DNA from 3 places in the Cohnella boryungensis genome. Region 1 is predicted to be linked to each of the others. Evidence: riboswitches for the same ligand, from Rfam matches in the RefSeq annotation. Region 1 holds a riboswitch; each other region holds the start of a gene.
What was found. A riboswitch is a leader RNA that binds a small molecule or an ion and turns the genes downstream of it on or off. The one in region 1 is predicted to bind cyclic di-AMP.

Region 1 (4,407 bases):
AGCCAATCGATAATTCTCGGCAGCGCCCTGACGGTACCGGACAGACTTTGCCCCGTTCCGCCTCCCGCATGCATTAGAACAACCGATCCCGGCTTGACCGAGCGGGTTACGTTGCGGAATATTCGGCCGGCCCCCAGTTGACGCCAGTCGGACGAATCCACGTTCCAGTTCACAACCGTATAACCGCGCCTCTTGGCCCACTCCAGCTGCCTCGGAACGATTTCCCCGTATGGCGGGCGAATAAGTCTCGGCCTGAAGCCCACGATGCCTGCGATCTCTTGCTCCGCCCGGGAAATCTGCTCCTTCATCTTCTCCAGGGACAGCTTGGAAAAGTCCGGATGGCTGTAGGAATGGTTGCCGATGTTGTGCCCCTCTCGATGAATCCGCCTCACCAGCCCCGGATGCTTGCCCGCACGGGTTCCCACCACGAAGAAGGTCGCTCGCACCCTCTTCGCCTTCAGGATGTCCAGCACCTGAGGCGTAAACCGGGGGTCGGGAACGTCATCGAATGTCAACGCCACCTTGCGCGACTTTCCCGATGCCGACAGCACGAATACGCCCTCATACCGGCGCTCCATCTCGCTCCAGCTGATCCCGGAGGGCTTCGCGCTAGCGGCCCCTGCGGCGAAGCATTGGCTCCACAAAACCAAAAGGGCGACAGCTCTCGCTATCCCCCTTGCCGTTTGTCCAAGGCGCGACCTGGTCATCGCCATACCTCCCCCATACCGCTCGTCTTACCGTTAGCCTGAGCGATTGGGATTGATTTCATTCACACCGCGTTGATCGATTCCTGGAACTGCTCGATCTGATCGTTCGTACCGATGACGACCATTACGTCTTCCGTCGCCAGCACATCCTTGGCTGCGGGAGCGATAATAATTCCCTTCGGCTTGTTGATCGCCACGATGCTGCACCCGAAGCGCCCCCGGGGATTGACATCGTCCAGCGATTTGCCCGACCAGCATTGGGGAACCGCTAGCTCTGCAATCGTATATTGCTTGGACAGCTCGATGTAATCAAGCAGGTTCGGGGAGACGAGCTGATGCGCCACGCGCACGCCCATATCCCGCTCGGGGTAGATGATTCGGTCCACTCCCATTCTTTCCAGCACGCGGCCGTGCAGATCGGATACCGCCTTGGCGACGACCTTCTTGACGCCCAACTCCTTCAGCAGGATCGTGGCCAGAATGCTCGCCTGGATATCGTCGCCGATCGCGACGACGCCGCAGTCGAAGTTACGGGCGCCGACGGATCGCAGAACCTCTTCCTCCGTCGCGTCCGCCAGCACCGTATGCGTCAGCACGCCGGAAAGCTCCTGCACCTTTTCTTCGTCGCGATCGACGCCCAGCACCTCATATCCAAGCTTAATGAGCTCCCGCCCCAGACTGGAGCCGAACCTCCCAAGACCAATGATGACGAATTGATTCATTTTCATCTCTTTCTCCGTCCCCTACCCGATGATGATCTTGCCTTCCGCATGCCGGTAAAGCGGCCTGCCCGCCTTCGGGCCCAATGCATAGGTGAGCGTCAGCGGTCCTAGTCGCCCGATAAACATCAGAAAAATGATCGTCAATTTGCCGGCCGTCGTCAAATCTCCCGTAAGCCCCATTGACAAGCCGACCGTTCCGAAGGCGGACGTCGCTTCGAACAGGATTTTCAGAAAGCTGGCATCCTCCGTCGTCGCCAGTATCATCGTGCCGAGCATGACGATTCCGATACAGAACAGCGTAACCGTGACCGCTTTGTACACCCGCTCCTGCGCAAGCCGCAGACGGAACAGAACGACGTCCTCCTTGCCGCGAATCATGGCCAGCACCGCTCCCACCAGCACCGCGAACGTCGTTGTCTTGATGCCGCCCCCCGTAGAGCCCGGAGAAGCGCCGATAAACATCAGAATGATAATGAAAAATTGGGTCGCCTGGCGAAATTCCGAGATGTCCACCGTAGTTACCCCGCCCGACCGGGTCGTTACGGATTGAAACAGCGCGACGAGGAGCTTGTGCCCGAAATTGTCGCCCCCGATCGACTTGGTATTCGTGAATTCAAAGATGAAAATAATAAGCGTCCCGATCAGGATCAAGGCACCGGATACGGTAAGCACCACCTTTGTATGAAGCGAGAACTTTCTTTTGTGCCGCAGATCGAACAAATCGGCCAGCACGATAAAGCCGAAGCCTCCGAGAATGATCAATACCATCGAGACAACGTTCATGAACAAATCGGTGGAATAGCTGGAGAAGCTGCTAAAATCTCCCGACAGGTCGAAGCCCGCGTTGTTGAATATCGAGATCGAATGAAACACCCCATGATAGATCGCTTGGCCCAGCGGCATATCGATCGCAAACCGCGCGCTAAACAGCAAGGCCCCGACCGTCTCCAGCGCCAATGCGTAGAGAATGACCTTGCGCACCAGACGGACAAGTCCTTCAATGCTGCCCTGATTGAGCGATTCCTGAAGGATCAGCCTTTCCTTCAAGGAAATTCTCCTTCTCAGAATCAAGGCAAACAGCGTCGCCATCGTCATGAAGCCGATTCCGCCGATCTGGATCAGCATCAGAATGACCCAGTGCCCGAACGTGGAGAAGTGCGAACCGGTATCGAACAGCACCAGTCCGGTCACACACGTCGCGGAGGTCGCCGTAAACAAGGCGTCCACGAACGACAGCGGCTCGCGGTCAACGGTCGAGAGCGGCAATCGCAGCAGCACCGCCCCGAGGAAGATAATGAAGGAGAAGCCCAGCAGCAAGGTTCTGGGAGGCGAAGCGTTAATCCATTTCAAGGCCTTTTTATACACGGTACCACCCTCAAATTCCCGTTTTCGCAAGCTTTGGCGCAACAAAAAAGCACTGGAACCCCAGTGCTTGTAATTTCGCACACGATTCCTGTTCGGATATAGCCTACGAGGTTAGCTGTCGGGTTCGGGCTCGAACAGGCTGCCCTATCCATCGCAACGATCGCGCGAAGTGGAATTCACCCCTGGATTTTCGAATACAATGTAACTTGTACAAGAAATCCGTTGGTTCCCCCATTTTCTGCATCAGAAATTCGGCTATTCAAGTTGGAAAAATGACGTACCTACGCATTATAGTCTTTACTTTCAAGGCGGACAACATCAAAAAGGGGGCAAACCGACTCGTTTGAACGATTATTGGAGAGGCTTTCCGCATGTTCTGGCACCGGGCTGTCATTATCGTTCCTTTTGCTTTCATTTTCGTTGAAAATGCGAGATACTTAATGAAAAATCAGGCTTGCGGCTAGATTAAGCGGGCTGTAACCGTTTTTTTGAGCTTTTTCCGCCTAAGGAGTGAAGACTGTTGAACCCTCAAGATCGCATGAACCTCGATAAACGATGGGTATGGGCCGCCGCGGTCGGACTGGTGATTTTCCTGTTCATTCAAGTATTCCCGATAACGGGTCAATTGTTTGCCGTCTCTTCCTCCAGCGTGCTGACGCGCGCGGAAGCCAAGCAGCAAGCCTTAAAGCTCGCCGGCGATAACTTCGGCCTCCGGCCGGACGAAATCGACTCTACGACAGTCACCCACATGACCGATAGCAAAACGACCGGCTATTTCTCGAAGAACAAGCTATTAAACGTGTATGACAAGCAGTGGGCCGATTTCGCGCCTACCGACGTCTACGCGATCAAGGTCTATGCTCGCGGCCTGGAAGGGGCCTTGGTCCTCTCCATCGATATGGAAAACGGTCGCCTCGTTTCCTGGCAGCACCTTGTCGCCGGCTCCGTTTCCGCCAAACCGCAGAGTTCGGAAGTAAGCGAGCTTACGGAATCCCGTGCTTCCCGGGCGCTGAATTATGCGGCCATGTGGAGCATCGACACTGAGCGCTGGGAATGGAGCGGCGTTGCATCCGCAAGTAACGTTTTCGAATTTGTTTCCCGTCAGTCGCCCATCGGAGAAGCCCAGCTGCGGCTGAGAATCGCTGTGCCGGAAGGCTACGAGCCATCCAGCTCGGCGAAGCCGTCGTGGCAGGGCGGTTCGGTGACCTATAGCGTGGATTTGCCCGCATCCTTCAACGAATACATGAAGCAGCAGCAAAAGTGGGCCTCCCTCCTTTCCGCCTTCGGCTTCATTTTGCCGCAAGTGCTGATGATGATTCTTGCCATCATCTACGCCGGCACGCTTGGCGGTCTTACCTCGTACCGCAGGGGGATCTTTTTGGCAGGTATCTATTTCGCGCTATACGCGAGTCTGACGTTTAACATGATTCCCGGCCTTAGGGCGGAAACATGGGAATCGGGTATTCGCATCGGAGATCAGGTCAATCTGGTCTTTAGACTCGTGACGTTCGGGGTAATGGCTTTATTCACGTATTTCTCCGCCGTAGGCGGAGACGGGCTGTGGAAATCGATGGGGCACACCTTGTGGCCGAGATGGCAGGAACGCGGTTATG
Region 2 (4,407 bases), on a different contig from region 1:
CCGTAGGCGCCAAAATAATGAGCGGGTGCGCCAAAATCGCGATGGCGATCAGTTTCATTTCCCGGGCTTCAATTTTCCGCCCCATGAATTCCGGTGTGCGACCGACCATTAATCCGCACAGGAAAACTCCAAGAATCGCATACATGAGCATATTGACCAGTCCGACACCGTCGCCGCCGAACACGCAATTCAGCATCATCAGCGCCAGCGGCGCCAAACCGCCGAGTGGTGTCAAGGTGTCGTGCATATTGTTGACCGATCCGGTCGTCGCCGCAGTCGTAACCGTCGTAAACAAGGTCGACTGCGCAATCCCGAACCGGACTTCCTTGCCCTCCATGCTTCCTTGCGAAGCGTCTATTCCGAGCGCGTTCAACGCCGGATTTCCCCGCAATTCAGACGTGTATACAATCGAGAGGAAGGCAACGAACAAGATGAGCATCGAGCTGAAGATGACCCATCCCTGCTTTTGATTTCGCGCAAATCGACCGAACGTATAGGTTAGTGCGGCCGGAATGCACCACATGGACAGCATTTCGAGCACATTCGTCAGCGGACTAGGATTTTCAAATGGGTGCGCTGAATTGACGCCCATAAACCCACCGCCGTTCGTACCCAAATGCTTGATCGATACCAGAGAAGCCACAGGACCGATCGCGATCTGCTGTGTCCCGCCTTCAATTGTTGTCGCCTCGACAGCAGCATTCAGCGTTTGCGGCACTTTCAAGCCAACCAGAGCCAGCGTCACCAGGATCGCCATCGGGATAAGCAGGCGAGTGTGCGTTTTAACGAAATCAGTGAAGAAGTTGCCAAGCGTCTTTCCTTTGCCGGTCAAACCGCGAATGAACGCGATCGCTACGACGATGCCGGTTGCCGCCGATGTGAACATCATCATCATAATGACAGCCATTTGCGAGAAGTAAGAAAGTCCCGTTTCGCCGCTATAATGCTGCAGGTTCGTATTCGTCATAAAACTAATGACCGTATTAAAAGAAAGCGACGGCTCCATGTTATCGATGCCGTTCGGATTGAAGGGCAACCCTTTCTGGACGCGTAAAATCAAATAACTGAGCGCCACCAATACAACATTGGTCAATATCAAACTGAACGCGTACCGTTTCCAGCTCATATCGGCACGATTTTTCAAACCGGTCAGCGCATAGATCAGCTTTTCCAGAGGACCGAATACTTTGTCCGTACGGTTGGGCTGATTGGAAAACACATGGAATATATAGGTCCCCAAAGGTTTGACCAACAAGACTAAAATCAGAATGACCGCCGCCAGCTGCAAAATGGCCATTTTATGCCCTCCTCAAGCCTATCGTTATCGACTCGTTTAAAACTTTTCCGGATTCAACAAGGCAATCACCAGATAGCCAAATAGTAAAACTGCAACAACCGTTACAATAATCATGTGCGGTCTCCCTCCGCTTCCTGCGCAACCGTTCCGCACCAAGCCACAAATAAGCCGCACAATCCGAAGGCGCTGGCTAGAATCAGTACCATTGCGACATCCAGCATGATGAATCAACCCTCCCATGGGACATTCCCCTTACGAATTCGATCTTCACACGTCGAGCAAAAACGAAACATCATCGCTCCGGCTATGAATGACGTAGTTGGCGCCGAGTCCTTTGTAGACGAGCCTTGGATTATCGCTTCCCGTGATCACATAGATCGGCTTCCCTGTCCACGAACGGCAAATTTGAAGATATCGGCAAATCAAGGGCAAGCTTCTTTCGAACAGAAATACCTTGCCTACCGGCAGATCCGGAATGGTCCAGGTTTGCCGCAGCACCGTATCGACCATAATGATGCTTTTCACGCCCAATACTTCCAATCTCGACCTCTCCGCTTGATGATTTGCGATCGCCGCATAGGGAATATCCTTAATTTGCAGCGCTTTGATAAACTGCTCCCCTATTTTGTTGGGAGCGGAGACGAGTATGAATTCATCTTGGGCTTGCATAACGATTCGCCTCCATTCGGTTAGGCAACAAAAAAAGAAGCCTTGGAAAAGAGGACTCTTCCGCGGCTTCCCGATCATGACTCAGCTGTCCTGACCGACTCGCGACAATCGTTGCCTCTTCGTACGCTTGCGAGGTTAGCTGACGGATTCGGGCGCGAGAGTCGCCCTACCCCCGGCACCGAATGTGCCGGGCGATTCACCCCGTGAAGCCATGATCCGGCTTCTGTTGGTTCCCCCGCTCCTTGACATGCAAGGACTCAGCGTTCTAGATATTAGATATTCAGCTCCGGTTCCAGACCGCCGCCCGGAGGGTAACTACGCTTCTTCCTCTCCTTGAATCAACTTCCTTCCGCAGAACGGTTCACCTGACAGGCAGACAAATTCGGGCGGTGAGAGGCGCCGCAGCTTCGTTTCATCCTAAGCGCGCGAAGCATTTGTCCCTGACCTTTCCGCACGGCTTGCTCTCACACAAGCTTCGGATCGTCTTATAGCCGCCGATGTCGTCCCAACTCCTACCTGAATCGAATCGCGGGTTCAATTCATGGTTTGTATCTTACTTCTGGAAAAGGTGCCTGTAAAACTATGCAAGCCAGATTTTCATTGAAATACGGGGGAATTTAACCTTTTCCGATAATTTACGAATAATAATCATTCATTTTCTTTTGAATTCTGGTTAATTCGGAACTTATCATGATTTTTATGTGATTTTTACACCTCTTGATGGTTTCTTTTCTCTCTTTTTTGTATTACCCTTTAGCTATAAGAAGTGTCGAAAACTTGGATCAACGGGAAGAATGCCTATGCTACATTTGAAATCCTTATGGACAACATGGAAGCCTTATATAGTTACTGCGCTGCTTGTCATTGGCATGACAGCGGCCATGCATCCGATTCGCCTGGCTTTGGATGTCGTCAATATCGCGCTGCTCTTTTTATTTCCAGTGCTTTTAAGCGCTGTCTCGTGGGGGCTGCGTCCTGCGCTCTACGCAGCAACGCTGGGGGCGCTGGCGTTCGATTTCTTCTTCGTCTCACCTCTCTTGAGTTTTACCGTGGCGGATCTGCGTTACTTGATCTCGTTCGGCGTCTACTTGGCCGTTGCCGCATTAACAGCCAGCTTGGCAGCAAAGCTAAAGCGGCAATTGCTCTATTCCAGACAGAGGGAAGCCCATTCGGCGGCTCTTTATGAGATCAGCCGCCAGATGAGCGATATGACGGATATCCATTCCTTATTGGCCAATGTCTCCGCGCAAGCTTCCCGAATTATCGGTACGGACATCGCCATTTACTTGTCAGATCATCGGAATCGTCTGGTACTCACTCATCGTTCTTCTGTTCAAAGCGATTGGGGACAGGGTGAGACGGAGAAAGCTACGGCGAAGCTGGCGTTCGATCACGGCGAAGCCGTCGGATACGGAACTTCCGCCCTGAGAGACTCTCCGGGCTATTACCATCCGTTGCGAACCGAAGATCGCGTGCATGGGGTGCTGGCCCTCAATCTGAAAGAACGGAAGCGCGAGTTCACGGCTGAGCAGCAGCGGATGCTGGAAGCGCTCTGCGACTTGGCCGCCAGCGCCATTGATCGCGTGAGGCTGGCGGAAGAAGCCAAAATCGCGCACTTGACGGCCGAATCGGAACGGCTGCGCGCTGCGATTCTGGATTCGGTTTCCCATGAGCTGCGCACCCCATTGGCAGCGATTATCGGCTCGGCAACCAGTCTGATCGATGGCGACCATCTCTTCACATCCGAAGATCGAATGGTGCTGCTCACAACCATCCGGGACGGCGCCCTCCGAATGAATAGGCTTGTCGTGAATCTGCTTAGCATGGTGCAGCTCGAAAGCGGAATGCTGCGCCTGCGGAAACATTGGTGCGATGTAGAAGATCTGATCGGGGTAGCGATAGCGCAAGTCAAGGACTTTCGCCAGTATCGGAAGCTGAGCGTGCAGTTGCCGGAAAACGTCCCGATGGTGCTGGGCGATGAAGTGCTGCTGGAGCAGGTGCTGGTTAATGTCATCAGCAATGCGATCAAATACAGCCCGGATGGCAGCGACATCTGCATCGCGGTGTCCGATAAAGAAAACAATTTGATAATCGAGGTCGCCGATCAAGGCGTCGGGCTTGAGCACGACGAGTACACGCGCATTTTCGAAAAATTTTACCGTGCGCAAACAACCCGTCAAGTGACGGGCACGGGACTGGGATTGGCGATTTGCAAAGGCATTGTGGAGCTTCATAGCGGCCAGATCACGGGAAAGCGCAACGACCCTCGGGGAACGGTTATTTCGATTACACTTCCCCTGAATCCGCAAACCAAAGCAAACGTGGAGGACGACGAGGATGAATGAGCCAAGAGCAAATATATTGATTGTCGACGACGAGCCGCAAATCCGCAAAATTCTGAAGATGACCTTACAGGCTCATCATTATATCGTTCATGAGGC
Region 3 (4,407 bases), on a different contig from region 1:
TTCAAACCGGGGACAAGGATGCTCGTCGAATGGCGGACAGCCGTTCGATCGCGGCCGTCGTCATCGACGCCGACTCAGGGAAGGTGCTTTACAGAGGAGAAGCCGTCTACACAGGAGCGGCGGGGAAGGCCGAGGAATTCCGTAAAAACCTGTGGTTGACCAACATTCAAGCACTGGGCAAATCCCGTTAATGCGGTTGGCTACGGTTTGATTCGTCAAAGAATAAACGCTCTTGCCCGGAATGCGGGCGAGAGCGTTTGTTATGAACGGCGAATATGATAGACGCACTTGCGATCTCCGCTGGCCAAGCAGTCCGAACGGCTGACCGTCGCTCCAAGCAACGATTCGAACAGCTTCAGCTCGCAGGCGCAAGCCTGATTGTATTTGTTGGCGACCTGAGCAATCGGACAATTATACTCGGTCAGGACATAAGCGTCGTCGGACGTTTTCTCCCAGGTCGTCATATAGCCGTTGTCATTTTGAATGTCGGACAGAGCCGCAACCTTGTGCTCCAGCTCGGAGTCGGCCATCTTCCCGGCGTACCGCTTGTACAAGGTTTCCTTGCGCTTCTCGAAGAGAAGATTGACCATCGATTGTCCGGCTTCGTCTTCCAGCTCCGCGAGAAGATCCAATGCAACGGCATGATAGTTTTTCGGGAAATACTCCTCGGCTTGGGCGGCCAGCCGATATACGGCGGCCGGGCGGCCCATCGGAAGCCGGACCGTCGTCGATTCGATCAAGCTGTCGCGTTCGAGATTGGCGATATGCCGCCTTACGGCCATGCCTGTAATGCCCAGTTGATCGGTAATCTCCTTCGCCGTCAGTTCCCCGGAGGTTTTCAGCATTTGCATAATCCTGTTGCGCGTGGACAAATCCAGATCGTCTTTCAAGACATAACCTCCCGGGAATAGACTTTGTCCGCTACAGGACAGAGCCTGCAACGGCGAGATCGTGAGCTTCGCATTCCGCCGAGCAGTAACCTCGATGTTCGGTTTCGCAGGCCTCGCAGCACAAATGCTGCAGATGGCAAGTATCGTCCGCGCAGTTCAGGTAGCGGTCCGTCTTGGCGCCGCAGTGATGGCATTCGCCGACGAGGATGTGCTCATCTGTAAGGTTGATGCGTACGGAAACTCGCTCGTCGAAAACGTAGCAGTTGCCGTCGAAGCCTCTGCCTTGCACCTCGGGATCCTGACCGTACGTCACGATGCCTCCGTCCAGCTGGTAAACCTCGTTAAACCCTTCGTTCTTCAGCACGGCGGTCAGCATCTCGCAGCGGATTCCTCCGGTGCAATACGTCAGAATCGGCTTGTCCCGGTGCTCGGTCAGATGATTGCGAATCCATTCCGGGAATTCGCGGAATGTCTCCAGATCCGGCTTGATCGCGTTGCGAAAGTGGCCGAGATCGTATTCATAGTTGCTCCGTCCGTCGAGAATGAGGACGTCGTCCTGCTGCATTTTTTCGTAGAAGGCTTTCGGGCTCAGCCGGTCTCCGCCGTCCGTGTTCGGATCGAGCTTCTTGTCGTAGCGAAGCGTCACCAGCTCTTTCTTGTGTCGAACGAACATTTTGGAGAACGCGTGGCCCTCCGCTTCATCGATCTTGAACAGCAGATCGGAGAAGAGGGGGTGGGCATGCATCGCGGCCATATAGGCATCCGTCTGTTCGATTGTGCCGGACAGCGTTCCGTTGATGCCTTCGTCGGCGATCAGAATGCGTCCCCGGATGTCCAGAGCCTTGCAGTATTGCAAATGCTCGGCGGCCAGCTCCGCAGCGTTCGGAATCGAGACATATTTATAGAACAGCAAAATGCGATAGGGAGTCGTCATGTCGAAATTAACACCTTTCTTGATAGGTAATGAGCCTAACCGATATTTCATTATCGTAGCGGTTCCCCTCAACATAGTCAACATATCTGTTTAATATGTTTGGAAATTCCGAAGAAAGGTTTGACATTTCGACGGCTGCCGCATACTATAGAAGTAGCTTAATTTCCGTCCTTCAGGGATGGAAAGCGGGGGAACCAGTCTTCAGGGGCGAATCGTTCGTCAGAGCGTAGGGTACCATCTACCCGAGTCCGTCAGCTAACCTCGTCAGCAGAGATGGGTCTGAGTCTTCGACATTTTACTTTTCCTTTCGGACCCTTTTATGGGGTCTTTTTGCGTTCTTTGGAGACCCTTTATCGCTCAAGCGTAGGCTTGCGGCGATCGGGTCTTTTTTGCGTAATTTCATATCCAGGAGGTGTGCGCGATGCATCAAGCGGAATCGGCCAGAACGACTTACGAGCAATTGATGGAACAAACGAAGCTGATCTTGCAGCGGAAATCGGAGCCGTCTGAGCACTCCCCGACCGAGGACGATTACGCCGTGCTTCATTTGACCGTTGAAGCGAGCGGAGCCGGAGTGCGAGGGGAGGATCTGGCGCTGGCTCAGCTTGGCGTCGTTCGTTTCGTCACGGTGATGACGCAGATCGTGTCGGGCTGGGGAGGCAAGCTGATCGAAGCGAGCCAACACTCCTACACGGCAATCTTCCCGATGTCGGTGCCCGATGCGGCCAGTCGCTGCTGTCTTTGCGGGATTCAAATCTTGAATGCGATCGATACGGCCATCAACCCCTCGTTCACGGAGGAAGGCCTCGATCTTGCGCTGCAGGGCGGCGTCGGCATCAGCATGGGGGCCGTTTTCGGCTTCGAGACGGGACTGAACCTGCCTGCCGACAGTCTGTATTATGGAGAAGCGATGGGCAACGCCGTCGAATACGCCAACATGGCTTACGGCTATGTCATCGTCGATAAGGTCGTCAAGGAGCATTTCGAACGCTCCGCGACGGAATTCAAAGCCAGCTTCAAGCCGTATCGCCATCATGAATGGGTCGGCTATCGGTTCGATGTAGGCTAAGGCGTCGGGAGGGGAGCTCCGAAGCGCCTGAGAGTTGCATCAGGCCAGATTATGTGACGGGGAATTGGCGATCCCCGCAACCTATCGATCTGCCGGAAGGATTTCCCGAGCTGCTGGGGAAATCCTTCTTTTTTGCACGGATTGATGGATGAAATGGTGGATATAGGGAATAATTCGCCTATATTCTTTCCGGTCGAGGAAGAGAGGAAGAGGACATTGACGAAGCAATCGCCCCAGCAGCCCAAGGATGAATCGCGCAGAAAATTTCTGAAATACTCGGGCACGGCTCTCGGAGGCGTCGTCGTAGGCGGCGTCATCGGCGGAATAATCGGCACGAACAGGAGCAAGTCCGGACCGGAGGGAGCGGTTCCGCCGGAAGCGACGGAAACGCCCCAGTCTCCGCAAAGCCAGGATTACAATCAAGCGTTGATGTTCTTCTCGCAGGGGCAATTCCAGACGGTCGAGGCGGCAGCGGAGCGCATATTTCCCAAGGATGATAACGGTCCCGGCGCGAAGGAGCTCGGGGTTGCCTTTTTCATCGACCACCAGATGGCCGGCGCTTACGGATTCAACGCCCGGGAGTATATGACCCCGCCGTTCTACAAAGCCGAGGCGACGCAGGGCTATCAGCTGACGTTCAAAAGAAGAGATCTGCTCGCCCTCGGCCTGGACTCGTTGAACGAGTACAGCCAGGACAAGCACCAGAATACGTTCGCCAAGATTTCCCCCGAGCAGCAGGATGAGGTGCTTACCGCCTTCGAGAAGGACGAGGTGAATTTGAAAGGCGTTCCGGGGTTGGCATTCTTCACGATCTTGCGGAATCTGACCCTGGAAGGCGTCTATGCAGACCCTCTCTACGGCGGCAACAAAAACATGGCCGGCTGGAAGATGCGCAATTATCCCGGCAACCAAATGAGCTATCTCGATCTGATCGAGAAGGAAGAGTTCATCCAGATGGAGCCGCTCAGCCTTCACGACCATCTGCAACTAAGCTAAGGAGGAACCCCGAATGGCGAACAAGCTGCCGAAAGTGCCCGTGGTCATTGTCGGAATGGGTTGGGTAGGCGGTATTATCGCAGCCGAGCTGACCAAGGCCGGGCATCACGTCGTTGGCCTGGAAAGAGGCAAGAGCCGCAGCACCCAGGATTATTATCACGTACACGACGAGCTCAGATATGCATCGCGTTACGAGCTCATGCAGGATTTGTCCAAGGAAACGGTGACATTCCGCAATACGGAAAAAATGAGAGCCCTCCCCATGCGCTCCTACGGCTCCTTCCTTATGGGAGACGGCGTCGGGGGGGCGGGCGTGCACTGGAACGGGCAGTATTATCGGTTTCTGCCGTATGATTTCCAGATACGCACCATGACGGAGGAGCGCTACGGAAAAAACAAAATTCCGAAGGACATGCCGCTTCGCGACTGGGGCATCACCTATGACGAGCTGGAGCCTTACTTCGTCAAGTATGAGCAAATGTCGGGCATCTCGGGACCGCAGGAGCTGCCCGATCATG

Region 2: another riboswitch for cyclic di-AMP. It lies ahead of ACFO1S_RS25125 (hypothetical protein); the one in region 1 lies ahead of ACFO1S_RS10660 (TrkH family potassium uptake protein).
Region 3: another riboswitch for cyclic di-AMP. It lies ahead of ACFO1S_RS27510 (hypothetical protein); the one in region 1 lies ahead of ACFO1S_RS10660 (TrkH family potassium uptake protein).

Annotation. Positions count from the first base shown of each region.
Region 1 covers NZ_JBHSED010000015.1:211,988-216,394, reverse strand. The annotation lists gene ACFO1S_RS10670 (polysaccharide deacetylase family protein) at 1-707, opposite strand, end outside; gene ACFO1S_RS10665 (potassium channel family protein) at 770-1,435, opposite strand; gene ACFO1S_RS10660 (TrkH family potassium uptake protein) at 1,451-2,794, opposite strand; cyclic di-AMP (ydaO/yuaA leader) riboswitch at 2,879-3,061, opposite strand; gene ACFO1S_RS10655 (CPBP family intramembrane glutamic endopeptidase) at 3,315-4,407, shown strand, end outside.
Region 2 covers NZ_JBHSED010000065.1:307,572-311,978, forward strand. The annotation lists gene kdpA (potassium-transporting ATPase subunit KdpA) at 1-1,297, opposite strand, end outside; gene kdpF (K(+)-transporting ATPase subunit F) at 1,334-1,411, opposite strand; gene ACFO1S_RS25125 (hypothetical protein) at 1,565-1,966, opposite strand; cyclic di-AMP (ydaO/yuaA leader) riboswitch at 2,075-2,239, opposite strand; gene ACFO1S_RS25130 (ATP-binding protein) at 2,767-4,311, shown strand; gene ACFO1S_RS25135 (response regulator) at 4,304-4,407, shown strand, end outside.
Region 3 covers NZ_JBHSED010000074.1:27,067-31,473, reverse strand. The annotation lists gene ACFO1S_RS27525 (hypothetical protein) at 1-191, shown strand, start outside; gene ACFO1S_RS27520 (helix-turn-helix transcriptional regulator) at 261-890, opposite strand; gene trhO (oxygen-dependent tRNA uridine(34) hydroxylase TrhO) at 922-1,824, opposite strand; cyclic di-AMP (ydaO/yuaA leader) riboswitch at 1,970-2,109, shown strand; gene ACFO1S_RS27510 (hypothetical protein) at 2,246-2,893, shown strand; gene ACFO1S_RS27505 (gluconate 2-dehydrogenase subunit 3 family protein) at 3,110-3,889, shown strand; gene ACFO1S_RS27500 (GMC family oxidoreductase) at 3,903-4,407, shown strand, end outside.